DNA from 2 places in the Paenibacillus sp. FSL H8-0282 genome. Region 2 is predicted to be linked to the other one. Evidence: predicted binding sites of a transcription regulator. Region 2 holds the regulator's gene; the other holds the start of a gene.
The links. Region 2 encodes CtsR, which represses protease genes until heat stress. Its sites were predicted from a motif close to ATGGTCAATAAAGGTCAAACA; they were not measured.

Region 1: a site for CtsR is predicted at 1,797-1,817, ahead of clpP (ATP-dependent Clp endopeptidase proteolytic subunit ClpP). Genes of this name have one in related genera too.

Annotation. Positions count from the first base shown of each region.
Region 1 is NZ_CP150146.1:172,293-187,310, reverse strand. Features, by position in the region: gene gap (type I glyceraldehyde-3-phosphate dehydrogenase) at 1-201, opposite strand, end outside; gene NST94_RS00915 (sugar-binding domain-containing protein) at 315-1,367, opposite strand; tRNA gene NST94_RS00910 (tRNA-Arg) at 1,636-1,710, shown strand; gene clpP (ATP-dependent Clp endopeptidase proteolytic subunit ClpP) at 1,904-2,500, shown strand; gene NST94_RS00900 (GDSL-type esterase/lipase family protein) at 2,590-3,228, opposite strand; gene NST94_RS00895 (DUF4163 domain-containing protein) at 3,340-4,443, opposite strand; gene NST94_RS00890 (SIMPL domain-containing protein) at 4,570-5,325, opposite strand; gene NST94_RS00885 (HPr family phosphocarrier protein) at 5,495-5,764, opposite strand; gene whiA (DNA-binding protein WhiA) at 5,862-6,791, opposite strand; gene NST94_RS00875 (YvcK family protein) at 6,837-7,784, opposite strand; gene rapZ (RNase adapter RapZ) at 7,839-8,738, opposite strand; gene NST94_RS00865 (ROK family glucokinase) at 8,785-9,735, opposite strand; gene NST94_RS00860 (DUF438 domain-containing protein) at 9,945-11,204, opposite strand; gene NST94_RS00855 (DUF1858 domain-containing protein) at 11,220-11,444, opposite strand; gene NST94_RS00850 (altronate dehydratase family protein) at 11,652-13,142, opposite strand; gene NST94_RS00845 (tagaturonate reductase) at 13,176-14,645, opposite strand; gene NST94_RS00840 (LacI family DNA-binding transcriptional regulator) at 14,803-15,018, opposite strand, start outside.
Region 2 is NZ_CP150146.1:6,206,193-6,221,210, reverse strand. Features, by position in the region: gene NST94_RS27135 (HAMP domain-containing sensor histidine kinase) at 1-1,113, shown strand; gene NST94_RS27130 (hypothetical protein) at 1,176-1,760, shown strand; gene NST94_RS27125 (PBP1A family penicillin-binding protein) at 1,757-3,616, shown strand; gene NST94_RS27120 (MFS transporter) at 3,621-4,877, opposite strand; rRNA gene NST94_RS27115 (16S ribosomal RNA) at 5,282-6,839, shown strand; tRNA gene NST94_RS27110 (tRNA-Ala) at 6,941-7,016, shown strand; rRNA gene NST94_RS27105 (23S ribosomal RNA) at 7,189-10,114, shown strand; rRNA gene rrf (5S ribosomal RNA) at 10,243-10,359, shown strand; gene NST94_RS27095 (GNAT family N-acetyltransferase) at 10,781-11,953, shown strand; gene NST94_RS27090 (CtsR family transcriptional regulator) at 12,248-12,709, shown strand; gene NST94_RS27085 (UvrB/UvrC motif-containing protein) at 12,740-13,264, shown strand; gene NST94_RS27080 (protein arginine kinase) at 13,293-14,357, shown strand; gene clpC (ATP-dependent protease ATP-binding subunit ClpC) at 14,393-15,018, shown strand, end outside.

The DNA of each region.
Region 1 (15,018 bases), 770 kb from region 2:
GACTTTGAAGAAGCCATCATGCACTTCAACATCACCTTGGAATTTACCTTGAGTTGTATCATATTTAAGCAAATGAGCAAGCATCTTAGCGTCAGTCAAGTCGTTGATTGCTACCACTTCGATACCTTCTACATTTTGAATACGGCGGAAAGCAAGGCGTCCAATACGTCCAAAACCGTTAATTCCAACTTTTACACTCATTGAATAGTTCCTCCTAGAATTCGTTTTATTTATTCAAAACAGACGGTGAGGTCTGTCATGACAACAATGTTAAGTATGATGCAAGAAGTATGTTATTGCCTGCAATCTAAAAACTACGAAGATAGCTGTAGTTGATTGTCAATTTCCTTGCCTATTTCTACTGCAGCAGCCTCGTCCGTGACGAGAATATTCTCCTGCCCGAAACGCAGCATGGCATGAATGGCTTTGGCCTTGGGTTTGCCTCCTGCAATACCGATGACTTTCTCTGTCCGAATAATATCTTCTAGACGTAGACCCATCGTAAGCATGGTATGGACAACCTGACCCTCTTCATTGAAATAATAGCCAAAAGATTCGGCCACTGCCCCTTCACCCTGGATTTCCGAGACTGTAGCCTCGTCCAGTTTGCGGCGGCGGGTCATTTCAATGGCATCCCCAATCCCATGTACAATAATACGCGAACTACGGATGGTTTGTACAATCTCTCCAATATTAGAGTCAAGTGCCAGCGATTGGTATGCATCCCCGCTAAGCAAATCAGGGACATGCAACAACCGGTAGTTGGCTCCAACCCGCTTTGCCATTGTTGAGGCAATCGTGTTGGCTTGAATCTCCATACTCTCTCCTAATCCTCCACGCGCCGGAACAAACCAAGCGTTCTTATAGGAAAGGGACAACGGCGGTGTCAGTTGATCAGCCATATCGGCAAGCGTAGATCCACCTGTGACGGCAACTGTATCATCTGCGCGAAGTATACTCAGCAGCGCTTTCGCACCCGCTCGGCCAAGCTCTCGTTTGGTGAACGGCGATGACTCACAATCACCCGGTACTACAATAACTTTATCCAGACCATACGTTGCTCGAATTTTCTCTTCCAGCTCATCCAGACCAAATAGGCTCTTAACAACCGGCTCTAGCAAATCAAGCAGTCTACGTCCAGCAGCGCTAATGCGCATGCCAACACTCTCGATCTCAATAAGCCCTTGCGATTTCAGAAGATCCGTCTCGGCACGCAGTACCCGCTCAGTCATATCTAGCGAAGCGGCTAGCGTTCTGCGCCCAATAATATCGGACAGCATGATCTGATGAAGAATCGTGTACCGTCTCTTAAGGGTTTCCATGAGATCAGGCAGAAGCTGCTTTTGGATATCTAATAAATTACGCATACTTTCACTCCTGCAACTTCGTCTTCCTCTATTCCCTTGTTCATGGTCTCAAAACGTCCCGGGTAAACTTTTTAAGTCCCACCCATATTCTAACCAAATATTGCTCGAAGCGCAAGTCTTCCGAGAGTAGAATTCTCAAGCGCTTGTCTTCTTATACATTAATAAGGTCAGAAAAAGATATAGCGCCCGATGCCTGCCCCTAAAGCGCTTGTCCAGTATTAATATTACATTGCAATTGTGTAAAAATTGTATTATAATCATTTTTGTTGCGCCCGTGGTCCAATGGATATGACGTAGGCCTCCGAAGCCTGAGATCCAAGTTCGATTCTTGGCGGGCGCGCCATTAATTTCATTTTTGCACATAATTTAGTAGTGCCTATACTACTACTTAACCAAAGAGCCGCTTGTCGGCTCTTTTTTTTGAATATAAGTTTGACTTTCTTTGACTTTTTGTTTGAATTTGTTTATCATGTGGGTAATACGGCAAGAGTAAAAATGAATACATTTAAAGAACCAATATCAAGGAGGTTTTCCACGTGAGTTATATTCCTATGGTAGTAGAACAGAGCAACCGCGGCGAGCGCGCTTATGACATCTATTCCCGCCTGCTGAAGGACCGCATCATTTTCCTTGGAACGGAGGTTAATGACGTGGTAGCCAATTCTATCATCGCACAAATGCTGTTCTTGGCTGCCGAAGATCCTGACAAGGACATTCACCTTTACGTGAATAGCCCAGGCGGTTCCATTACTGCAGGTATGGCTATTTTTGATACAATGCAGTACATTAAACCAGACGTTTCCACCATCTGTGTGGGTATGGCAGCTTCCATGGGAGCTTTCCTGCTAAACGCTGGCGCCAAAGGCAAACGCTTCGCACTGCCTAACAGCGAGATCATGATCCACCAGCCTCTGGGTGGTGCTCAAGGTCAAGCAACGGACATTGAAATCCGTGCCCGCCGCATCCTCAAATTGCGCGATAAGCTGAACCGTATTCTAGCAGAACGTACGGGTCAACCTCTAGAACGTATTGAGAAGGATACAGATCGCGACTACTTCATGACTGCTGCAGACGCGGCTGAATACGGTATCGTAGATAAAGTAATCGAGAAGACATTGCCTAGCGGTGTGTAAGCTATAAAGTAAAAATATAAAGAGGCTGTGCTCTATCCGTTATGGTTAGAGCACAGCCTCTTTATATTTTATAGAAGACCTAAATCCAATTAAGCCAGGCCGCCATAACCTAGCGCATCCAGCTTCTCGGCAATTACGCGATAACCCCGGCCATTCGGATGCAAATGATCAATGGATAACAGCCCTCTCTCATTTCCTGCGAACTCACTGTAAATCGAAGCAAATCCACATACTCGGCTGCTGTACTGTGCTGCGTATTGATTAAACTGCCTGACCCACTCTGTCGCACCAACCACCTGAGGATAGGGGTTATATAATCCCACAATTCTAATGATAAAAGGTCTACGCGTCCTCGCCTTCAATTGTATAAGGATATTCATAATTGCAGAGAAATTTTGTTTGCATTCCTGAAGCGATCTGCGCAGTTCTGCGGATAAGTTGCCTTGCTGTCTTGCTGCTGATTTGGCCGCGTGAATCAAATCATTACCACCGATAGACACAGTGATGATATCAGCTACTCGAACGGCCTCACGCATCATGGAATTTCCGCGCAGCCGCTGCTCCAGCTCTGAAGTAGTCATTCCGTTCACGCCTAAATTCGTAGAGGCTACAGTAGTCCGCAGTCTCCCTTCTGCCATTCTACGGTACACCGGTACAAAACCGTTACCTGGCAGAGCACCAAATCCAGTCGTCAAGGAATCGCCAATTGCAGTATATTGGTAGCCCATAGCTCTCCCCCGTTCATAAACTAGTTACTCCCTTTAGCATATGAACAAGAGACAACTCTGGTAAGGGGGAGATGTCTTGTGCCGACATTAGCGGAGACGAAGCATTTCCATTTATTTTATGCCAGCAAACGGGCTACTGCCATCCGGTAAAAGCTCTTTGAAACTAAAAGTATACTCAGGGAAGCCTGCAGCATACGCTGTGTACTCATATAATTGGAAGAACAGAACAACCTTGTCGTCCTTCAGATAGAAATATTTCTCCGTATTCAATCCGTTGAATCCTCCCAAATAACTATCCTCTGCCTTCAGTAGCTTGCTCAGCTTTGCATTCAGCTGTTTTTTGTAGTTTGGATTAGCTCCAAACAGGTCGCCCAACAGTAGACGTTTACCATCCTTAAGCGAGAAGGTGAAGGCTTCACGGTTAGTCATTCCATGGGCCCCGCCCGTATCACTATACTGATGCATCACTATGCTGATCACACCATTCTGATTGTAGGTCACTACATAACCTGAATCATAGGTGTATTTGGGCTCTGCTCCATCTCGATCGGAGATATCCTGTTCTGCACCCGCCGCGAATTTCATAACACTTTCCTTCAAAGTATTATTAATAGCTTGTTGCGCACTGGAGTTGCCCAATCCACTGATCTTCGGATAATCAAGCTGAATAAAAGCTTCTGCCCGATCTTTAGCATAAGTTTCCGTGGTTACCGTCAGCGCGTTCTGCGGTCTGTTCACCACATTCAGCCTACTGGCGGCCCGACTCCAATCTACCTTATAACCCATATAATCATTTAACAATCCTGATGGAACATAGAGGCGATTATTAATTAACTTCCCTTCATACTCTCGAATGAAATAGTTGTTCACCCACACAGAAGTACCGTAGCTGGATAACATCAACTTGGCCTTGGTCGATCCTTTTCCAATCATGTACGCATTTTCCTTCTTATCATACACAAGCGGTAATCCCAACACATCTCGCATAAAAGTTATGGGAATCCAGGCCTGTCCTTCCTTCAAAATACCTTCCTGCAACGAATTTATCCCGTTTGCCTTTAAAACGATACGCGAATCAATAGCTTTATTCTCCGTTTTACTAGCTGCTGCATAACCCGTTTCGCTGGGCAGCAGACCTCCACCAAACAATAAACCTGCTGACATCAGACCTATGCCCCATTTGCGTGCTGATTCTTTTGAAATAATATTCATCATCTTATTTTTCCTCTCCTTTCCAATTTATTAAACAGAATCGTAGAGAACTTACACAAAAAAAGAGGCGCCCCCCACTATTACTAGTGGAAGATCACCTCTCCTCTCTGCATTCACCTTGTTCTGATACTATTTCAATTCATACATTACGCTCAGCTGAGTTGTAACTTTAACTACTCCGGGTTGCACGGATGTGCTTGCACCAGCATCTGCTGCAGCCATATTCATTTTTAGATTCTGTTCAAAATAAACCGGAGTGATATCGCCATCATTTTGGCTGACCGTGATCACTTGACCCAAGCTGCGTTTAGCTGCCTTAGCAATAGCCCCTGCTTTAACATCTGCATTCGCCATCGCTTTTTCAATCACCTGAGCTTCAAATGCAGAAGTATCTTCCACAGAAAAACGTGCATTTCCGATATTATTCGCCCCTGCCGCAGATGCAGCGTCCAGCAATTCACCAACCTTGGTCAGATCTCTATAAGACACTAACAGCGTATGATTGGCGTTGTACCCCTTCACTTGCTGTCCTTCTTTTTCGCTGTAACTATAATTGGGTTGCACATAAAACTGCGTGCTTTGAATATCTTTATCTGCAATTTTCCAAGTATTCTTCAGTAAAGTCATAATCTTCTGAATTTTAGCGGCATTGGTCTTCTGCGCTTCTTGCGCAGTTGTGGCCGTAGTATCCACACCGATGGACAAGTATACGATATCCGGCTTGAGGGACAATTCGCCTTTACCTACTACACTAACGACATTTTTCTGCACTTCATCTGCGTAAGCCTTTGCAGGACCTTGGAAAACACCACTCATGCTGATCCCTCCAATTAACAAACTCCCTACGATCATCACTGAACCAATTTTCTTCAATAAACCTTTCATATTTGCCAGCCCCTTTCATTTCTTGTGATTTGTTATTATCCTCTAGACGAGTCATTTTGGTAAATGTTGCACGTTCTCCATCTATTTTTTGGTATTAAAAAAAGCCCCGAAGGGCTTTTGGTCATGCGATAAATAAAGTCTTCCTAGCAGAAACGATGTTGTCTTCCTATTATTGGTTCTCAAGCTCTTCTTTGCTGACCAGACTTGTCAAAGCGTTTACAGCTTGATCGGCATCCGCACCGTCCGCGCTAATGTAAATCTCCGTGCCGGAACTGATAGCGAGGCTCATAATCCCCATAATACTTTTAGCATTTACTTTTTTATCATCTTTTTCCACGAAAATCTCCGACGAAAACTTGTTAGCTTCTTGCACAAACAATGCTGCCGGTCGGGCATGAAGCCCTGTCTTCAACCGAACAACTACCGGGTGCTTTGTCATGAAACGCTTACCCCCTAATTGAGTTCTCCCCAAAAGTTTCACATTAATTTTATATTATTATATCATTATAACGTAAACCACACTAGAAAAAAAGTAATTAGCCGCCTCGAACCTTGTCCGCCAGCTCATCAATCTTACGAAGCCGATGATTTACTCCCGACTTACTGACTGTACCTTTGAGCATTTCACCAACCTCCTTGAGGTTGATATCTGGATGCGCCATTCGAATTTCTGCTACTTCACGCAGTTTATCCGGCAAATTCTCCAGTCCCATTTCTCGCTGCAACAGCTTGATATTTTCAATCTGCCGCACCGCAGCACTTATTGTTTTGTTGAGATTTGCGGTCTCGCAGTTCACGATCCGATTCACGGAATTACGCATATCGCGCATAATTCTTACATCCTCAAATTTGAACAGCGCCTGATGCGCTCCAATCAAACTTAAGAATTCAATAATCTTCTCGCCTTCTTTAATGTAAAGAATGAACCCTTTTTTACGTTCGATGCAGCGTGCGTTTAGGTGGAATTCCCCAGCCAGATCCACTAATGCTTTACAATGTTCCTCATACATCGAGGAAATCTCCAAATGGTAGGAGGAGCCTTCCGGATTATTAACCGATCCGCCAGCCAGAAAGGCACCGCGCAAATAAGCACGCTTGCAGCAGTTATTCCCAACAATCTCATCATCAATACCATCGGTAAAAATAAATCCTTCCGACACAATTCTAAGATCCTTTAGGATCTCTTGTACACGGTTTGGGATTCTGACGATATAGACGTTATTTTTCTTCAAACGCATTTTTTTACGCACGAGTAGCTCAATATGGACCTGGTAATATTTCTTAAGTAAAGAATATACCCGCCTTGCAATCGCGGCGTTCTCCGTCGAAATGTCGAGAATAACCTTTTTGCTTGAAAGCTGCACAGATCCATTCATACGGATAAGCGCTGACATTTCCGCCTTCTCGCAGCAGGGTTCACTCTCCACCATCGTCAGCTCTTTTTTGGTAAGGGCCGCAAAAGACAAGGGTCTCACCTCTTTCTTGATAAGTACTTCGTTCTCATCTATAAGTTATACCCTAGGGTTTCTGTTTATCCAATCCTGCACAAGCTGATAAATGTGATGGCTAAGCTTATCGGTATCATGTCTCAAATAAGTTCGGAATAAAACCAGTTTATCGGCTATAACCTTGTATCCATTGCCATCCAGCGCTTCTTTATCAAGCTGCACCGGGCGCGCGCCCTTCTCGGCGTACTTCGTCTGGACCTGTTCCGGAATCTCACCGTCATTAACAATAACATAATCGAATAAATCGATCCCGATATGATCATATACAGCTTGAAGATGATCGCTGACGGTATAGTTATCCGTTTCACCCGGCTGAGTCATTACGTTGCAGACGAAAATTTTGATAGCATTCGAAGATACAACCGCTTCTGCCAGTTTCGGAACAAGCAGGTTGGGAAGAATGCTCGTATACAGACTGCCAGGACCCAGCAGGATCGCATCTGCATTCCGAATCGCCTCAAGCGCTTCGGGCAACGGTTCTACATCTGGCGGCTCCAAGGACACTCGTCTGATGATCCCGCCAGCTTCAGGGATTTTGGACTCCCCCGTGATAATCGTGCCGTCCGACATTTCTGCATGCAGGATTACAGCCTCACCGGCCGCAGGCAATACCCGGCCGCGAACAGCGAATAATCGACTGAGCTCCCGTACAGCTGTAACGAAATCGCCGGATATATCCGTGAGCGCAGCAAGTATCAAGTTGCCGAGACTATGACCAGCTAGTCCCTCACCCGTGTTGAAACGGTATCTCATAATCTCTGCCATGAGCGGCTCAACATCAGCCATAGCTGTCAATACGTTGCGGATGTCCCCAGGAGGAGGCATTTGCAGTTCACTGCGCAAAATACCTGAGCTTCCCCCATCATCGGCAACGGTAACAATAGCAGTAATATCTAATGGCTTCTCTTTTAAACCACGAAGCATAACAGATAACCCCGTGCCACCGCCCATAACGACGATACGTGGACGCTGTCTTTGTTCTTCAGCCACTATGACCCCTTCTCTCTAGTGCCGATCACGCTCGGAATCCCGATGACTAACGGTTACGGATTCCGTCTCGCTAACGCCCAGCATTTTACCCAAATACTCGGAAATGGCTACGGAACGGTGTTTACCTCCCGTACAGCCAATGCCAATGATAATCTGGGACTTACCTTCCTTACGATATTGCGGAATTAGAAAATGAAGCATATCGAGCAGTTTGGTCAGGAACACCTGTGTTTCAGGCCACTTCATTACATAATCGTAGACTTCACTGTCCTGGCCGGTTTTAGGCCGCAGATGGTCCACATAATGTGGGTTAGGCAAGAAGCGGACATCGAAGACAAGATCTGCATCAATAGGGATACCGTACTTAAATCCGAAGGATGTAATATTGACGGAAAGCGTACTTTTTCCTAGATGCGAAAACCGTGAAACGATCTTCTCCTTAAGCTGCACGGGCTTCATACTGCTGGTATCTAAACATAACGTAGCTGAATTTTTCAATTCTTCAAGCATTTTACGTTCTAGCTTGATACCATCAAGCGGCAGCCCCTTAGGTGCTAATGGATGATGACGTCGACTTTCCTTGTAACGCTGAACAAGTACTGAATCTGTAGCATCCAAAAACAAGATCTCACAGCCAATGGTTGACTCATCCTTGATATAGGCAAGAGACTCAGACAAAGCAGTGAAGAATTCTCGACCACGCAGGTCAATTACAAGGGCTACCTTGGCAATCTTACCCTTCGACTGTTCAATTAGCTCTGCGAACTTGGGAATCAGCACCGGTGGTAAATTATCGACACAGAAGAACCCTAGGTCTTCCAGACTCTGTACAGCAATTGTCTTCCCCGCACCTGACATTCCCGTAATAATAATCAGGGTGGCTCCAGCCGTTGGGGTATTGTCCAATTCGGTCATAAAAGCGTCCCCTCCCTAGATTTAGTATATGAATACTTCCCGTCTTTTAAGAACGCAGCAAAAGGCCGGCAGCCCCAACAATACCTGCGTCATTGCCAAGCTCAGCTGGAATAATCGAAACACCAGTTTGAAGCGGAGCCGGTGTCAATTTCGCAAACACACGACGAACCTCGTCAAATAGAATATCTCCAGCCTTAGACACACCGCCGCCAACGATAAATACTTCAGGGTTAAGCACAGCCGCAACAGAAGCCATGGATTTACCCAGATAGTACGCTGCACGATTCACTATACGGATAGCTACTTCATCGCCAGCCTTAGCCGCATCAAAGACTTCTTTCGCAGCAATCTTCTCTACCATAGAGAGGGAAGTACGATCGCCACGAGCTACTGCATCATTAGCCATGCGGATAATACCTGTAGCGGAGGAAACGGTTTCCAGACAGCCCATGTTGCCACAGCCGCATTGAATAGCTTCCAGATCCGGCACTACTGTGATATGACCAAGCTCACCAGCTAATCCCGCAAAGCCTTGATAAATCTTTCCATTAATAATGATTCCGCCACCGACACCTGTTCCAAGCGTATAGCAGACACAGTTATCAACGCCACGTCCCGCACCGCTCCAAGCTTCGCCCAGTGCAGCCACATTCGCATCATTGTCTATTTTGACAGGCTTGTTCCAACGATCTTCCAAAATGGAACGGATCGGCACATCTCTAAATCCTATGTTAGGCGCAAGGATGATGATTCCTTCACGAATATTTGTGAACCCGGCTACACCCGCTCCTACACCTGCAAGCTGATCCCAAGAGTACGGGGAATCCTCCACAATTTGGCGTACATACTTCTCGATATTATCGATAACAGTATCGACACCCTCTGCAGTTCCTGTAGGTCCCTCATAAGTATGTAGCAGGGTACCTTCAGCATTACAGATTCCAACCTTAATTGCAGTTCCACCCAAATCCACGCCAACGTAGATATTCTCAGACATGTAACAAGCCACCTTTTTTTATACTAAAATAGTTAATCCTAAGTACCAACTATAATAGAAGCCCTCTCTGTGGTCAAGGAAAGACAACACACCCGGGAATTCCTTATTTTAAGAGTATACTCTATTATATTCTAAAAAGACCCCCTTACGCCTAAGTAAGAGAGTCTTGTACCTATATTATTATCTGGAAAATAACCCAACGCACCGATTTATTCTGATAAAATGCGCTTTTGGCCCTCTAATGCTCGGATTGGAGCGATATTCTGTGTGAACTCTAGCGTGCCCATATATTGGCCTGACTCGTCTCGTACAGCGAAGTAACGGATGTAGATAAACTTATCCTTGATATTGATCCAGAAGTCTTCAGCATCCTTACGGCCTGCCTTAAAGTCTTCCAAAAGCTTCTCTACCACATGAACACTTTGCGGGGGATGACAGTTCTGTACTGTACGGCCGATAACCGCTTTAGTTCGGGCAAAGATACGTTCCTTCCCGTGTGAAAAATATCGGACAACATCATTCTCATCAATGAAGGTTAGATCTACAGGAAGATGGTTGAGTACGGTCTCCAGCTGATGCAGTGACAACAACCCTGTCTCAAAACGGATGAACCCGCCTTGCGGCGTAGCTCCTTCTGTTTCTTCCAGCACTGCGCCGTCCGGCTCAGCGGCCCGCTCAGGGATCCACTCCTGCTCCGGTGCGGTTAGGCAGAACCCGATCTCATCGCTCTCCCGGGCGATTTTGACCCATTCATCTTCCGTCAGTTTGTCCAGGGCCATGGGCAATAGAATATTTTCTTCCTTAAAGATCATTTCATTAACTTCCTTGATGATCTCCTCAAGCTGAATGCCTATTTCTGCTGCGTTTCCGCTATAAGTGCTGAGCGCAGCTTTTGCCTCTTTAATCATACGGCGGATATTATCATCCACTCCCCACATTACCTTGGTTGGGCCATAAATGCCGTATTTTTCGAGGTATGGGAACAGCAGATTTTCTTTTCGGCTATAGTGTTTATCAAGATCCAGCAGCAAGCTAAGATCCTCCAACAATTTGAAGATCAGTTCCTCACTATCATTCTTTTGAAACTTTGTTGCGTGCAGATCCATGCGGAAGTTAACAAGTTTTTCGATCTCACGATTCTCCAATTTGAAGGTGTGTACTGGATGGCCTGGCTGCTCCTCGGGCTGGGACGAGCGGTGAATTTGCTCAATAGAGCCTTTAAAAATGGCTGTATGCACCGAACAAAGACGTTGGACCTCGGATACCGGAATTCCTTCTTCGGTCATTAATGAATGCTCCATCGCGGAAATCTCCGCTACGGTAACATCACCCACAGCTTCGGCGAATCGCGCCTTAACCTCTTCTACACTTTTCCCTGCATGCAGCTCTTTAATAATCTCCTTAAGCATAGCCTGGCGACGAGTCTGTTCCGGCACATCAACTTCACGGTTGTTAATCAGTTCGCTCATATTAACACTCCTTTATTAAATAATCCCGAAACCATGACGTTCAAAAGTTTGCTTCACGTGCTCGAGATCCATTTTTTTCAGCTTAATTCCTTTGGATAAGGTCATGAAACGGCCAGCAGTCTGCAGCATGCCAGGCTTGGCAATATCCTTAAAGCCCAGCTCTACCATAATCTCGATGACCTCCGGATGCCGTGATACCATCTCGAATATAGATTCATCCAAACTCAGCACTTTTTCCATCTGACTCTTCTCCTTTATGTGAGAACTATTCTCAATAAAAGATTAGCACAGGCCGTACAGGACCATTGTGATTGCAATCACTAATTCAAAAGAATGCAATTATCGTTCTTTTTAAGACGGATTATGTATGCTGTGAACCTAAAAAAACTGTCCCCTACGCTTAAAAAGCATAAGAGACAGCCTGATTTGTCATTAATTAATGATTTATTATAGCGTTACTCCTGTTTTGAATATGGAGATCTCACGGAAATTATTCTTTTCATTATTAACCCATTCACCGCTGGCCACCGCAATAATATAGTTTATGAAGCTGCGCAGGACCTCATCTGGAGAACCATCTTCCACCAACACACCTGCATTAAAATCGATCCAATGACGTTTGCCTTCATACAATGGGGTATTGGTAGATACCTTCATCGTTGGCACGAATGTACCAAATGGTGTTCCCCGCCCGGTCGTAAAGATCACCAATTGGCAGCCAGCAGCAGCCAGTGCAGAGGAAGCCACAAGATCATTGCCAGGTGCGTTAAGGAGATTTAAGCCTTTATTAGTGATAAGCTCCCCGTACTTGAGGACATCCATAACTGTAGCGTTCCCCGATTTTTGAGTACAACCCAATGATTTATCCTCAAGCGTAGTAATTCCTCCGGCTTTATTCCCTGGAGAAGGATTTTCATATACCGGCTGTTTATAGTCCATAAAATACTGCTTAAAGTCATTAATGAGATCGACAATTTTGTTGAAAATAGTTTCGTCCGCAGCACGTTCCATTAGAATTTTTTCGGCACCAAACATTTCAGGCACTTCTGTCAGTACAGTGGTCCCGCCTTGAGCAGCCATATAATCAGACAGACGTCCAAGGAGCGGATTCGCAGTAATACCGGATAACCCGTCGGAGCCTCCACATTTCAGACCGATCTTCAGCTCGGAGAGTGATACCTCTTCCCGTTGATCGCCTTGGACATTATTATAGATTTCCTTCAGCAGCTTCACGCCTTCTTCAATCTCATTCCCAACCTCCTGGGAGACAAGGAAACGCACACGATCCTCATCATAGCTGCCCAGCATGTCTTTAAAAATATGCAAATTGTTATTCTCACAGCCCAATCCGAGCACAAGCACGCCGCCCGCATTCGGGTGTTTAACCGCGTTAGCCAGAATCGTACGTGTATTGTCATGATCATCGCCCAGCTGGGAGCAACCGTAGTTATGCTTAAGCACGAGCACGTTATCGAAAGGTGCGATATCTCCAACCTCTGCTTTGAAAATATTGATGATCTGCTCCGCCACTCCATTCACACAACCAACAGTAGGGACGATCCACAGCTCATTGCGGATACCTACAGATCCATCAAAGCGCCGATAGCCCTTAAAGGTCAAATTCTCCGCTGCAAAAGGATTCGGCGTCAGCTTCTGCTCAAAGGTATATTCCTCTACCCCTGTTAGGTTTGTCTTAGTGTTATGGGTATGCACCCACTGCCCCGGCGCGATAGACGCTATAGCATGACCAATGGGGTAACCATATTTCAATACATTTTCACCTTCGCTAATGCTGGATAGTGCAATTTTATGGCCTCTAGCGATATCTTCAGTAATTTTAATCTCTTTTGAACCAATCACAATGGTGTCGCCTGCTTTATAGTCTTTTAGTGCAACAGCGACATTATCAGCCTCATTAATCTGCAATACTTCTTTCATCGTCTTGATCATATCATTGTCACCTCCAGGGTATTAGTTGTGTGCCGGTCTCTTCACGAACGCTTTTAAGGCTTGCTTCATGCCATTTTTCTCAATCGCAATCAGTCCTTCTGTCACCTTGTCAGTAAGTCCAGACACTTCATTCAGGTCACAGCCCCAGCGATTGGTTGCGGCAAGTACTTCGACGGCCAGTGCGCGCAGCCCGGTGTCTGTGCCATCCCATCCTCCCCATAAGGAGGCGAACCATTCCAAAATATCCGCATCATCAGCCAGTTGAATGTTTTCTTCCCCTCTGCGTCCTCTATAGAAGGCAATTAATGCGCTCAATGAGAAGACAAGCTTTTCAGGCAATTGTCCTTTGGCCTCTACATATTGCAGTAAAGAAGGCAGATCTCTTGTCTTAAACTTCGATATAGAATTAAGGGAAATGCTCATCAAGTAATGCTGCACATAAGGGTTCAGGAATCTTTCTAATACCGCGTCTGCAAAAGAATTCAATTCCTCTGCCGGCAGATCCAGCGTTGGAATAATCTCATCATAGATTAAGGACTTCACGTACGCCCCAACCTCTTCGTGCTCAATGGCTTCAGCAACCGTATCAATACCGTACAAATACGCTACTGGTGTCATAGCTGTATGAGCTCCGTTTAAAATTCTCACTTTACGAGTGCGATAAGGGGCCATGTCATCCACCACCAGCACATTAAGACCTGCTAGTTCAGCCGGGAACTCCTTTTTAATCCACTGTGGCCCTTCAATCACCCAAAGATGGAATTGCTCGCCGACAACGACCAGCTTATCCTCATAACCCAGCTCTTCTGTAATCTCGGCAATGCTGTCTCTTGGATAACCGGGAACAATGCGGTCCACCAGACTGCAGCAGAAGGTATTAGCTTCATTCAACCAGTTCACAAAACCTTCTCCAAGATTCCACAGCTCAGCATATTTCAAAATAACCTTTTTGAGCTCATCACCATTCCGGTCAATCAGCTCGCATGGAATGATGATAAAACCTTTAGAAGCCTCCCCATTAAAAGTTTGATAACGTTTGTACAATAAGGCCGTCAGCTTGCCTGGGAAACTACTCTGCGGCGTATCGGTTAACTTGTCACCAGCTTCAAAAGCAATTCCCGCTTCAGTAGTATTAGACACGATAAAGCGCAGCTCAGGGTTCTCAGCCAGCTTCATATACTCCTCATGCTGTGAATAGGGATTAAGCGTCCGCGTAATACAATTAATTACCTCGTGTTCTTTTACAGCCGCTCCGTCTTTAATGCCTTGCAGATAAAGGGTATACAGCCCATCCTGATCATTCAGCATTTCTGCCAGTCCGTTAGCCAATGGCTGTACAACAACCACTCCACCATTGAAATCCGTTTTTTGATTCATGGTATGAATCTGCCAATCTACAAAGGCGCGCATGAAATTGCCTTCGCCAAATTGTAGAACCTTCTCAGGATACTGCTTGTAAGCTGTCCAATTATCACTATTTAATCTTTTCATATTAACGCCTCCTAATAGTAAATGCACACGATAAACTTATTAAATAAACTATATAAAATCATATTTATATTACTAATCAATTAAATATATGCACACGTGAAAATTTTAGATAGCAACCCTTTACGAAGGTAAAGGATTAGGCTGCTATGCGCAGCCTCTACTTCTGCAACTTCCTGACTGATTCTCTGGCAATAAGCTCTGTCTCGATCGAGATCCGCCCGTCTTTTTCTGAGGGTTCCTTGACCAAGCTTAACAGCTGGCGAGCGCCTTGCTCACTAATCTTCTCAATAGGACGTTTGACCGTGGTGAGTGAAGGATTGGCAAAAAGTGAAAACCCAATGTCGTCAAAACCAACAACAGAGATATCATTTGG
Region 2 (15,018 bases):
TTGAATTCTAAATATATAACGACGATTCGCTGGAAGTTTATGTTTGCTTTTTTGCTGAGTGTGCTTTCGGGCGCTTTGCTGCTCATGGCAGGGTACCAACTCGTCAACTTTATGATCTATCTAAATCCGGCTTCAGAGTCGGCTCCCTATTCACGCATACTGCGCTGGATTATTAATCATATTGGCTCTATGCCACTAATGACAGCAGCGGGTATTATCAGCTTTTTATTATTCTTTTTTATCTACACTCGTAAAGTTGTGCTGTATCTGGAAGAGATCACAAAAGGGATTCGAGAAATTACAAGCTCCGGGATGTCCCATAGAATTGAAGTCAGAACCACAGATGAGCTGGGTGTGCTGGCTGAGAATATTAATGAAATGGCTGAGCGTTTGCAGCACTCCATAGAGGAGGAACGTAAAGCTGTAAATGCGAAAAATGACTTGATCACAGGTGTTTCCCATGATTTACGCACCCCGCTTACCTCTGTCTTGGGCTTTCTGGAATACATCGAACAAGATCGATGTCAGGAAGAAGCGGAAATCCGGTATTACGTGGATATAGCCTACAACAAATCCCTGGTGCTGCGTAAACTGATCGATGATCTTTTTGAATACACACGTGTAAATAGTGGAGAGTACCCTTTGGTTATGCAGAGATTGGATTTGAAGGCCTTCATACGGCAGCTGGCGGAGGAGTCAGTTCCTGAACTAACAAAGGCGGATATGATCTATGAAATCGGGGACGTTGCTGATGAGTTATGGATAGAGGCTTCGCCTAAAGAATTAGTACGTGCTTATGAAAATTTGATTACTAACGCGATCCGTTACGGCAGAAGCGGCGGAAAATTGGAGATAGGTTTCAGTAAAAAGGAAAATGATGCTGTGGTCCGAATTAGCAACTTCGGAGAGAGAATTGCGGAAAGTGATATCCCTTTTATTTTTGAACGATTCTATCGGGCAGAAAAGTCGCGTTCACAGCATACAGGCGGCTCAGGGCTTGGACTTGCGATTGCCAAAAGTATCATCGAACGCCACAATGGCGTTATTTATGTAGAAAGTACGTCTCTTCGCACGGATTTTATTACCCGTTTCCCATTCTTCATAAAATCTTAAGAAAACTATGGCGGGTTCTTAAGATTTGGAAGTTATCCTTGTGGCACAAGGAGGGAACTACCATGTCAAAACTTCGGACGGTTCGTATCAGCTATTTATATATTTTTATGGGTTGCGCTCTTTTGAGTGCTGCCTTTCTTTTTGTTGTCCAGCGGGCTGTCGCTTTGCTGTATTCTCATTATTCGGGTCAACCAGGAGCCTTTTTTGTCCGGCTTATTCATTGGGTTATTAATCATATGGGTCAAACCCCTAGTGCCATCCTTCTATTTATTCTAGTCTTCGGTGGGCTGTATGTTCTTCGTTCACAGAAAATGGCTGATGATTTGCGCTCGCTAGTGGTGGGAACCACGGAGCTGGCAGATAAAGGAGTCGCCCAGAACATCAAGGTTCTCTCTGGAGGAGAAATAGGTGAAATTGCTGCTAACCTCAATCGAATGCAAAGAATAGAAGTTCCAGATAGAGGTGCAAGCTCAAAGCGGATAGAAGACACACCAGCAGTAGCTTTATTAATAAGAACTAGGGCGATACTTCGCACTCTCCGTGAGGTTGAAGAGGATGGGGCGGAAGTACATACACTTCTTGCAGCAGCGAATGATGAAGTACGCAGTATGGAGCGGTTCCTGGAGAACCTGATTATCGAATCATGAGCAGATGGAATGCACGCACCCGGATATTGCGAGTAGGGTACCTATTATTTGATGTGAGTGTTATTAGTACGGTATTGGTGCTTTTGATTTTGTTCTATGTATACCAGTATGGGGGGATTGTACTTAACCGGCATGAGGAGAGGCTGCAATTGCCAGAATCAAGCCTCATCACAGCTTCAGATGGAACAGTTATACGAATGACTCCGCTACCGAGCTCTGGTTATAGGCTTACAGCAGAGCTTGAGGAGATGCCGGCTTTATTAATAGATACGTTTTTAACAGTAGAAGACCGCCGTTTTTATAGCCATCAAGGGGTCGATTATAAAGGGATATCACGCGCTTTCTTGAAAAATATCTTGGACATGAGTTTATCAGAAGGTGGCAGTAGTATTACTCAACAGCTTGCTCGCAATCTTTATTTGAACAGAGATAAGAATATGCTGCGCAAGTTAAATGAAACCTCTATTGCTTTTGCCTTGGAGCAGCGACTGACGAAACGTGAGATTTTGCAGCTGTACCTCAATCAGATTTATATGGGGCGGGGACAATATGGAGTAAAAGCAGCAGCGAAGCGTTACTTCGGCGTGTCTGATCTGAAAAAATTGGAGATCTGGCAAATAGCCACTCTGGTGGGAATCCCTAAAGGCCCCTCTATTTATAACCCAGTAGACAATAGTGCATTATCCAAAACGAGAAGAAATGTAGTGCTAAAGATGATGTTCAATCAGCGACTAATCACGAATGGGCAAATGCAGGAAGCTATGAATAAACAATATCAGCCTCCAGCTGCGGTCGAAAATGGGGTTGCCGGAGTGTACTATGTGGATGCCGCCCTTAAGGAAGCGGCTCAGATCACAGGGAAATCCGTAGAGGAGCTTCGTACAGGCGGCTACACTATAGTTACAGGTTTGAACATCAAAGCACAGCAGGCACTTGAGCAGGCCGTTCTCAAAGAGGCTTCATTTCCACCTGACGGAAAAGATCAGCAGGTAGAAGCAGCTATGACCATAATGGATCATCGTACAGGAGAAGTAGTGGCATTGATTGGTGGGCGAGATCAAAACGAGGGCAATTTGAACAGAGCTATTATTGATGCACGTCAGCCGGGTTCCAGCTTTAAGCCGATCATTGATTATGGACCTGCACTGGAGAGCGGGAAATTCAACCCGAATAGTATGCTGTCCGACCGTAAAGTTGCTTATGGCAGCTACAAGCCTGAGAACTTGAACGGTATATACCAAGGTCAGGTCACAATGAACACAGCTTTGCAAAAATCCATCAATGCACCAGCCGTATGGGTATTGAAGCAGGTTGGAATCTCTTCTGCGCGGCAATTTGCCGCCAAATTAGGAATTGTACTGACGGAGGAGGACAATCATTTATCAATAGCTTTGGGGGGGCTTCATAATGGGGTTTCTCCACTAAAAATGGCCCAGGCCTACAGTGTCTTTGCTAGTGGAGGGAAATTTAATGCGGCTCATATGGTGCGCTCCATAACGGATTCAAAAGGGAAGGTCTTGTATACTCATCCCTCTGAATCACGTCAGGTAATCTCGCCGCGTACCGCAGAAGCGATGACGGCTATGTTACGCAATGTTGTTAATGAAGGAACAGGGAAAAAAGCGCAGATGAACAGACCAGTAGCGGGAAAGACCGGTACGACCCAATTGGACTTGGCTGGCGTGAGCAAGAAAGCTAATCGGGATCTTTGGTTTGTAGGCTATACTTCGGAGTGGACAGCTGCGGTATGGATGGGTTTTGATCGTACGAATCAGGATAATTACATGACTGAAGGCAGCGGGAAGGCTGCCGCTCTATTTTCTACAGTAATGAGTAAAGCCTTAAGTGATCATTGAGAAGTTATTGCGCCGCCCATTCTTCTAATTTCTCATCTCTAGGAAGCAGCAAGGCAAGAAACCCAAGCAGCGGGAGGAAGCCGCAAGCGATGAACACTTTAGCAATCCCGATACTATCAATGAGGTTGCCGAGGACTAATGAGCCGATCCCGCCGAGTCCAAAAGCAAGTCCCGTGATCAGACCTGAAACTGTGCCAATGTTGCCCGGATATAGCATTTGAGCATAAATGACGGTAACAGAGAAGCTGGACAGAAGGATGAAACCGCCAATCAGCAGCAATACAGCCGCCCATAATGGACCTACAAAGGGTAGAGCAAGTGCAAAGGGAACGGTTCCTACCATTGATAGTAAGATGAGATTACGCCGTCCAAAACGGTCAGCCAGCGGACCTCCAAAAAATGTGCCCACTGCGCCAGCAGCCAAATACATAAAAATATAGATTTGGGCTTTATCCAGCGTCATTTGATATTTGTCCATTAGATAGAAGGCGTAGTAACTGCCGATAGAAGCGCCATACCAAGACCTAACAAAGACTAGGAATACAAGAATAATCGTTGCTGTTCGTATGCTTTTTCGGCGGGCGGGGTCGATTGCCCGTGCTGTTGATTTTTTATGAAAGGTATAACCGGCATCTAGCATTTCTCTATACCAGCGAGCTACATAGGTCTGAACAGCGATTCCGGCAGCCGCGACGATCGTGAAGCCTAGGGCACCAATCTGGCCAAAGGGGATGAACACCCATTTCGTAAGCATTGGACCCAGGGACTGTCCAGCATTGCCGCCCACTTGAAAAATAGATTGCGACAATCCCTTTCGCTGACCTGCGGCCATATGAGCAACACGCATACCCTCTGGGTGGAAGGTGGCTGAACCGAATCCGATCAGGATAACCGAGAATAAGACCAGAAAATAGCTATTGGCATAAGCCAATAGAAGTACACCTAAAAATGTGCTGCACATACCCAGTGGTAATAATATAGGACGGGGTTTACGGTCTGCAGCATATCCAATGACGGGTTGGATTACTGATGACGTCATATTTAAAGCGAATGAGATCCATCCAATCTGGGCGAAAGAGAGCAGTAGATTATCTTTGAGAATAGGGAAGATTGCTGGAATGACTGCCTGTATAGAATCATTAAATAAATGAACAAAACTGACAGCTAACAAAATTTTATAAATCGTTGCCTGCTGCAGATTACGCTGCTCCTTGTTCTTGCTGTCTACCGTGGATGCAGCGTCTGTAGGTTTGGTCTTCATTTTGACTCCTCTCTGTACTGATAGTTAAAAGGTAAGATTGGCGAATACGATAAATTCTATTTAGCCACAAATAATGGATGAATGGTATCAATTTGTGTTGTATCGAAGTTATTTATACGAATGATTTTTTTATTTCAAAAAAAGCTTGCAAACTCAATGACAGCATGGTATATTATCTCTTGTGCTTACGACGCATCGCACATACGAAACACAAGCGATGAAGAAATAAGTTGACAAGATAGAAACAAACATGATATACTCTAATTCCTGTGTATGAGACATTGAATGTCGAAATGCTAGGAGCAAGTTCTTTGAAAACTGAACAAATGGAACACGTTAATTTTTAAAAAGATTCAATTAATGAATCGTCAGTTTCAAAATGAGCATATCGCTCTTTTCAATACTAATTGGAGAGTTTGATCCTGGCTCAGGACGAACGCTGGCGGCGTGCCTAATACATGCAAGTCGAGCGGAGTTGTCTTGAAAGCTTGCTTTCAAGACAACTTAGCGGCGGACGGGTGAGTAACACGTAGGCAACCTGCCCTTCAGACTGGGATAACTACCGGAAACGGTAGCTAATACCGGATAATTTCTTTTTTCTCCTGAGAGAAGAATGAAAGACGGAGCAATCTGTCACTGAGGGATGGGCCTGCGGCGCATTAGCTAGTTGGTGGGGTAACGGCCCACCAAGGCGACGATGCGTAGCCGACCTGAGAGGGTGAACGGCCACACTGGGACTGAGACACGGCCCAGACTCCTACGGGAGGCAGCAGTAGGGAATCTTCCGCAATGGGCGAAAGCCTGACGGAGCAACGCCGCGTGAGTGATGAAGGTTTTCGGATCGTAAAGCTCTGTTGCCAGGGAAGAACGTCCGGTAGAGTAACTGTTACCGGAGTGACGGTACCTGAGAAGAAAGCCCCGGCTAACTACGTGCCAGCAGCCGCGGTAATACGTAGGGGGCAAGCGTTGTCCGGAATTATTGGGCGTAAAGCGCGCGCAGGCGGCTATTTAAGTCTGGTGTTTAAACCTTGGGCTCAACCTGAGGTCGCACTGGAAACTGGGTGGCTTGAGTACAGAAGAGGAAAGTGGAATTCCACGTGTAGCGGTGAAATGCGTAGATATGTGGAGGAACACCAGTGGCGAAGGCGACTTTCTGGGCTGTAACTGACGCTGAGGCGCGAAAGCGTGGGGAGCAAACAGGATTAGATACCCTGGTAGTCCACGCCGTAAACGATGAGTGCTAGGTGTTAGGGGTTTCGATACCCTTGGTGCCGAAGTTAACACAGTAAGCACTCCGCCTGGGGAGTACGGTCGCAAGACTGAAACTCAAAGGAATTGACGGGGACCCGCACAAGCAGTGGAGTATGTGGTTTAATTCGAAGCAACGCGAAGAACCTTACCAGGTCTTGACATCCCTCTGAATCTGCTAGAGATAGCAGCGGCCTTCGGGACAGAGGAGACAGGTGGTGCATGGTTGTCGTCAGCTCGTGTCGTGAGATGTTGGGTTAAGTCCCGCAACGAGCGCAACCCTTAACTTTAGTTGCCAGCAGGTAATGCTGGGCACTCTAGAGTGACTGCCGGTGACAAACCGGAGGAAGGTGGGGATGACGTCAAATCATCATGCCCCTTATGACCTGGGCTACACACGTACTACAATGGCCGGTACAACGGGAAGCGAAGCCGCGAGGTGGAGCCAATCCCATCAAAGCCGGTCTCAGTTCGGATTGCAGGCTGCAACTCGCCTGCATGAAGTCGGAATTGCTAGTAATCGCGGATCAGCATGCCGCGGTGAATACGTTCCCGGGTCTTGTACACACCGCCCGTCACACCACGAGAGTTTACAACACCCGAAGTCGGTGGGGTAACCCGCAAGGGAGCCAGCCGCCGAAGGTGGGGTAGATGATTGGGGTGAAGTCGTAACAAGGTAGCCGTATCGGAAGGTGCGGCTGGATCACCTCCTTTCTATGGAGAATCGTTCTCTGCAATGAGAACATTCAAATCGGAAGTTTAACTTCCACAACCAATTAACGTGTATCCATTTGTTCGGTTTTGATGGAATTTGCGGGGCCATAGCTCAGCTGGGAGAGCGCCTGCCTTGCAAGCAGGAGGTCAGCGGTTCGATCCCGCTTGGCTCCACCAACAAACTTCATCTATTTGTTATGTCTATACACTTGATCCTTGAAAACTGGATACCGAAACGAATTTGCGTTTTAGAACATCTTTTAGCAACTTGTGCAAACAAGTAAATGTTATTAGTGAGATGATTCCAAAGAGAATGTCATCGTATGATATTTTTCTTCGGAAGAATCAAGGTTAAGCTAATAAGAGCACACGGAGGATGCCTAGGCGCCAGGAGCCGACGAAGGACGTGGCGAACAACGAAACTGCCTCGGGGAGCTGTAAGCAAGCTTTGATCCGGGGGTGTCCGAATGGGGAAACCCAGCTGTGGTAATTCGCAGTTACTCATTTCTGAATACATAGGAAATGTAGAGGCAGACCAGGGGAACTGAAACATCTAAGTACCCTGAGGAAGAGAAAACAATAGTGATTCCGTCAGTAGCGGCGAGCGAACGCGGAACAGCCTAAACCTAAGAGCTTGCTCTTAGGGGTTGTGGGACGTCTCACATGGAGTTACAAAGGAATATGGTAGGTGAAGAGGTCTGGAAAGGCCCGCGATAGAGGTAAAAGCCCTGTAACCTAAACTGTGTTCTCTCCGAGACGGATCCCGAGTAGTGCGGGGCACGTGAAACCCCGTATGAATCCAGCAGGACCATCTGCTAAGGCTAAATACTACCTGGCGACCGATAGTGAAACAGTACCGTGAGGGAAAGGTGAAAAGCACCCCGGAAGGGGAGTGAAATAGAACCTGAAACCGTGTGCTTACAAAAAGTCAGAGCCCTATTAATGGGTGATGGCGTGCCTTTTGTAGAATGAACCGGCGAGTTACGTTTAACATGCAAGGTTAAGCCGAGAAGGTGGAGCCGCAGCGAAAGCGAGTCTGAATAGGGCGACTTAGTATGTGGACGTAGACCCGAAACCGTGTGATCTACCCCTGTCCAGGGTGAAGGTGCGGTAACACGCACTGGAGGCCCGAACCCACGTACGTTGAAAAGTGCGGGGATGAGGTGGGGGTAGCGGAGAAATTCCAATCGAACTCGGAGATAGCTGGTTCTCCCCGAAATAGCTTTAGGGCTAGCCTCGGTATAAGAGTAGTGGAGGTAGAGCACTGATTGGGTGCGGGGTCCGCAAGGATTACCAAGCTCAGTCAAACTCCGAATGCCATATACTTATTGCCGGGAGTCAGACAGTGAGTGCTAAGATCCATTGTCAAAAGGGAAACAGCCCAGACCATCAGCTAAGGTCCCCAAGTGTGTGTTAAGTGGGAAAGGATGTGGAGTTGCACAGACAACCAGGATGTTGGCTTAGAAGCAGCCACCATTGAAAGAGTGCGTAATAGCTCACTGGTCGAGTGACTCTGCGCCGAAAATGTAACGGGGCTAAACACACCACCGAAGCTATGGCTAGATGCTTTGCATCTGGGGTAGGGGAGCGTTGTGTAGGGGTTGAAGGTGTACTGAAAAGAGCGCTGGACACTACACAAGTGAGAATGCCGGTATGAGTAACGAAAAGATCAGTGAGAATCTGATCCGCCGAAAGCCCAAGGTTTCCTGAGGAAGGCTCGTCCGCTCAGGGTAAGTCGGGACCTAAGGCGAGGCCGAAAGGCGTAGTCGAAGGACAACAGTTTGAAATTACTGTACCACCGTAATCCGCTATGAGCGATGGGGTGACGCAGGAGGGTAGTGACGCGGACTGATGGATGTCCGTCTAAGCAGTGAGGCTGATGTGTAGGCAAATCCGCACATCATTAAGGCTGGGCTGTGATGGGGAGCGAAAATTATAGTAGCGAAGGTCATGATCTCACACTGCCAAGAAAAGCCTCTAGCCAGGAGAAGGTGCCCGTACCGCAAACCGACACAGGTAGGCGAGAAGAGAATTCTAAGGCGCGCGGAAGAACTCTCGTTAAGGAACTCGGCAAAATGACCCCGTAACTTCGGGAGAAGGGGTGCCCCGGTAGTGTGAATAGCACGAGGGGGCCGCAGTGAAAAGGCCCAAGCGACTGTTTAGCAAAAACACAGGTCTGTGCGAAGCCGCAAGGCGAAGTATACGGGCTGACGCCTGCCCGGTGCTGGAAGGTTAAGGGGAGTGGTTAGGGGTAACCCGAAGCTATGAACCGAAGCCCCAGTAAACGGCGGCCGTAACTATAACGGTCCTAAGGTAGCGAAATTCCTTGTCAGGTAAATTCTGACCCGCACGAATGGCGTAACGACTTGGGCGCTGTCTCAACGAGAGATCCGGTGAAATTTTAATACCTGTGAAGATGCAGGTTACCCGCGACAAGACGGAAAGACCCCATGGAGCTTTACTGCAGCTTGATATTGAATTTGGGTACGATCTGTACAGGATAGGTGGGAGCCGTAGAAATCGGAGCGCAAGCTTCGGTGGAGGCGCCGTTGGGATACCACCCTGATCGTATCTAGGTTCTAACCTAGTACCCTTACCGGGTACGGGGACCGTGTCAGGCGGGCAGTTTGACTGGGGCGGTCGCCTCCTAAAGAGTAACGGAGGCGTTCCAAGGTTCCCTCAGAATGGTTGGAAATCATTCGCAGAGTGCAAAGGCATAAGGGAGCTTGACTGCGAGACCTACAAGTCGAGCAGGGACGAAAGTCGGACTTAGTGATCCGGTGGTACCGCATGGAAGGGCCATCGCTCAACGGATAAAAGCTACCCTGGGGATAACAGGCTTATCTCCCCCAAGAGTCCACATCGACGGGGAGGTTTGGCACCTCGATGTCGGCTCATCGCATCCTGGGGCTGAAGTAGGTCCCAAGGGTTGGGCTGTTCGCCCATTAAAGCGGTACGCGAGCTGGGTTCAGAACGTCGTGAGACAGTTCGGTCCCTATCTGTCGTGGGCGCAGGAAATTTGAGAGGAGCTGTCCTTAGTACGAGAGGACCGGGATGGACGTACCGCTGGTGCACCAGTTGTTCCGCCAGGAGCATGGCTGGGTAGCTACGTACGGACGGGATAAGCGCTGAAAGCATCTAAGCGTGAAGCCCCCCTCAAGATGAGATTTCCCAATTAGTAAGACCCCTTGAAGACGACGAGGTAGATAGGTTGGAGGTGGAAGTGCAGCAATGCATGGAGCTGACCAATACTAATCGGTCGAGGGCTTATCCTATACGTAGAATGCAGATTCGTTTCGGATTCAGTTTTCAGGCATCAAGCCTGTAACACGCTTAGAAATTCATTCTCACTTCTGGTGAAGAACCGAATTTCACGCGGCAGCGTCTGTTTCACAGACGCATGTTTGGTGGCGATAGCGGAGGGGTTCCACGCGTACCCATCCCGAACACGACCGTTAAGCCCTCCAGCGCCGATGGTACTTGGACCGAAGGGTCCTGGGAGAGTAGGACGTTGCCAAGCACAAATAGACCACTGTTGATAACTCGACAGTGGCTTTTTTGCGTCTATTATAGATTGTGGAAAACTTGTGGATAATTCATTGGAATTTGCAGAAAACTTACGCACATGTGGATAGATGATTAAAAGGCAAAAAATCACCAAATGGTGTGGATTAAGTACATATTTATGTAGATCTGTCAACAGAAAACCTAAGTAATACACGGGTTGCTGTGGATATAGTCATATTTATGTGGATAGAGGGATTAATAAGTGGATAATTATTTTAACTTGAATAGAACAAGATTACAAGACTATTTTTAAAACTGCCTAAGGCTGTGGATAACTGAAAAAAGTTCGAAAAATATCCTTATAATTCGCACACAATACACTCTCTTGTTATACTAACCATAAAAGTAAATTCATAAATGATGAGGTGAGTTTTGTGGATATCAGACAGTTGCACTCAGAAGAGTTTGATCTAAGCATGGATTTATCTGAATATGCTTTTCAATACAAGCTGCCTAGTGAGAAAAGGGCGAATGCTAAGGAAAGATTTAAAGCAGAACGCGTATGGGGTGCTTTTGAAGAAGGTACTTTGGAAGCTAAACTTACTCTTCTTCCGTTCGAAGTGTACATACAAGGTAGATTAGTACCTATGGGAGGGCTCGCAGGGGTAGCGACATGGCCAGAGAATCGCAGACAGGGGCATGTGGCAAAGCTCCTGGCGCATACGCTGCAAACGATGAATGAGGCGGGGCAGACATTATCTTTTCTGCATCCGTTCTTGATCCCCTTTTATCGCAAATTTGGTTGGGAAGTTTATTGTGAATATAAGAAATACTCCATTCCTGTTGCCAAGTTTCCCAAGAAGGTTGAAGTTGAGGGCAAGGTAAGACGTGGTGTTATAGATATCGAAGTATTGGACAACTTATACAATCGTTTTGCAGTTAGATATAACGGAACACTTAAGCGTGATTTGGACTGGTGGGAAAACTCTGTTCTGGATGATGAAGGTCAGACTGCGGTATTTTATTCACAGCTTGGGGAACCTGAAGGATACGTACTATATAAGATAGAAAATAGAGAGCTGGTCATTGATGAATTTGTGTTTTTGAACGAACAGGCCCGGCAGGGGCTGTGGACATTTCTTGCGAATCACGATTCGATGGTGACCGGTGCATCGCTAAAACTGGTGCCATCCGATGATATGTTACCCTTTTTGCTGCCTGATCCGCGTATAGAGCAGGAGAATTATCCTTATTTTATGGCGCGTATTGTTAATGCTAAAGCATTCGTGGAGAGTTATTCTTTTAAGCGTCACAACAGTCAGAAGAAACAGGTTATCTATATTGAAGATAAATATGCCCCATGGAATGACGGGTTGTGGGAATGGACTGTCTCCGAAAAGGGAGCAGCAGCTTTCTTGCGTATAGAGGGTGAACGGGATGCAGCTGACTTAAGCTGTGATATTGGTTCGCTGACGATTCTAATGTTTGGATATAAACGCCCGGCAGAGCTGGCTCGTTATGGACGTGTGACTGGTAATCCGACGGCTCTGGAATGGCTCGAAGAAATCATACCGCAAGCTGAAACTGCACTTTTTGATCATTTTTAGAAAATAATTAGGCTCTCCCCTTCGAAAGATGCTGGGAGAGTTCTTTATTTCCGAATACATTCGCTGAAAAAAGTGAAAAATAAGAGAATCCTCTTGGAATTAGCACAGAATATGTTATAATATTAAAAAGTCAAAGAAAGTCAAAGTCAACGCACCTGATGACATACAGTGCGATCCTCTGAATTCGTGAAGTTTTCTTCAGACTTATATGAATGAAGTTCACTAATGAATGTCATTAAGGATGCGGGCCGTAAGCGATATTATGAAGCTTTAAAGAGCACTGGAGGATGAGTGATGCGCAATATCTCTGATATTATTGAACAATATCTGAAGAATATTTTGCATGAAAGTCCCGAAGGTACGGTGGAAATCCAGCGAAATGACCTGGCGGACCAGTTCTCATGCGTACCGTCACAGATCAATTATGTTATTAGTACACGCTTTACACTGGAAAAAGGCTATGTGGTGGAAAGTAAACGTGGTGGCGGGGGATATATTCGTATTCAACGTTTTGAATTGCCGCCCAACGTGGCACTGCATGCCCATTTAAACCATACTATAGGTGGCGGGATAGATCAGAACGCTGCCGAAGGGTTGATTTATCAACTGGAGGAAGCTGGTTTTCTAAGCAAGCGTGAGGCGTGTCTTATGCGCGCTGCTGTTTCTCGGGATTGCCTAACGGTTAAGATTCCATATCGGGATGAGATTCGGGCCAAGATTATGAAGGCGATGTTAATCTCTTTGTTAGGCAAATAATTGTCAATCATAAGGGAGGGGCTTTCGCTTATGCAATGTCAGGAATGTGGCGTCAAGCCAGCAACACTCCATTTCACCAAGATCGTGAATGGAGAGAAGACAGAATTTCATATCTGCGAGAGCTGTGCGCGGGAGAAGGGTGAACTGATCCCGGGAACTGCTGGAGGATTCTCCATTCACAGCTTGCTGTCCGGTCTGCTTGATCTTGAAGGGGCCGGTAAGGAAAAGACGGCTGCTACGAAGACTACGCAGAGTCTGCAATGTGAGAATTGTGGGATGACGTACTCGCAGTTTAGCAAATTGGGTCGTTTTGGCTGCAGCTCCTGTTATAAATATTTTAACAGTGCACTGGACCCGCTATTTAAACGGGTGCATGGCAGCACTTCGCATGTAGGCAAGATTCCTAAACGTGCTGGAGCACAAATTGTGTTTAAGCGGCAAATTGATGAATTGAAGCTGGAATTACAGCAAAGTATCGCACAGGAGGAATTCGAAACTGCGGCAGAGCTGCGGGATCAAATTCGCCAACTTGAAAAAGAAATGGCACAAGAGTAAAGTCTTTGATATATAGGGGGGATATGACATGTCAAGTCTCCGATTTACTGAACAAGCGCTTAGTGATTGGATGCGCTCGGGAGGCAGTCACTCCGAGATTGTAATTAGCAGCCGTATGCGTATTGCACGTAATTTAGAGCATCTTCCATTCCCTATGCTTGCTTCCTTAGAGCAATCGGAAGAAGTATTAGAGCTGCTGGCCCCTGTGTTTCATGGGGAAACTGCTGCCGAATTCGGATCTTTTCAACTGATAAAGCTTGCAGAAGTGAATGAACTGGATAAAAAGGTATTGGTCGAGAAACATCTCATCAGTCCTAATCTGGCTAATGATTCACGTGGCGCAGCTGTGATATTAAATGAAGATGAGTCGGTCAGCATCATGATTAACGAAGAAGACCATCTGCGGATCCAATGTCTGTTCCCGGGTCTTCAGGTAAGAGAAGCATGGGAACGTGCGACAGCCATCGATGATATCTTCGAATCGGCTGTGAATTACGCTTTTGATGATAAAAGAGGATACTTGACCAGTTGTCCCACCAATGTGGGTACAGGGCTGCGTGCCTCAGTAATGCTGCATTTGCCAGCACTAGTAATGACCCAACAGATCAATCGCATATTGTCAGCAGTGAACCAAGTGGGATTGACTGTAAGAGGAATTTATGGTGAGGGCAGCGAAGCAGTAGGGAACATCTTTCAAATTTCCAATCAGATTACTCTCGGTCAAACAGAAAGTGAAATCATCGAGAACCTTCACAGTGTAGTCACCCAGATTATAGAGCATGAACGAAATGCCCGTGAAAGGCTGCTTGTAGATTCCGCTTTAAGAATTACAGACCGAGTGAAAAGATCTTATGGGATTTTGTGTTATGCAGCTCTAATGGAGCTTAAAGAATCCGCACAACGGCTGTCTGATGTGAGACTTGGGGTTGACCTTGGCATACTGGAAGGCCCTTCGATTTCCGTGCTTAATGAGCTTAACGTTAAGACACAGCCAGGATTTCTGCAAAAAATGTTCGGTGACGAGATGAACGCCACTGAACGGGATATGTATCGGGCGAAACTGCTCCGAGAAACACTGGGAACACAACATTAATATAGATATTTATTATTCATGGAGGTGCAGGAGATATGATGTTTGGAAGATTTACGGAACGCGCACAAAAAGTGCTAGCGCTAGCGCAGGAAGAAGCTGTTCGTTTAGGACACAACAATATTGGCACAGAACATATTTTGCTAGGACTTATTCGTGAAGGAGACGGCATTGCTGCTAAAGCATTAATCGCTTTGGGTCTGGGTCTTGAGAAAATCCAGGACGAAGTGGAGACACTGATTGGCAGAGGCCAAGAACAACCTACGAACATTGCTTATACTCCTCGCGCCAAAAAAGTAATCGAGTTGTCGATGGACGAAGCCCGCAAGCTGGGACATACGTATGTCGGCACTGAGCATATTCTGCTAGGACTTATTCGTGAAGGAGAAGGTGTCGCGGCTCGTGTGCTTAATAACCTCGGCATCAGCTTGAACAAAGCTCGTCAGCAAGTGCTTCAGCTTCTGGGAAGCAGCGAGGCTGCATCCAGTCATAGCGGAACACCTGCTAATGTCAGCACACCGACTCTAGACGGCCTAGCACGCGATTTGACGGCTTATGCCAAGGATGGCAACCTGGATCCAGTTATCGGTCGTAGCAAGGAAATTGAACGTGTTATTCAGGTACTGAGCCGCCGGACGAAGAACAACCCGGTGTTGATAGGTGA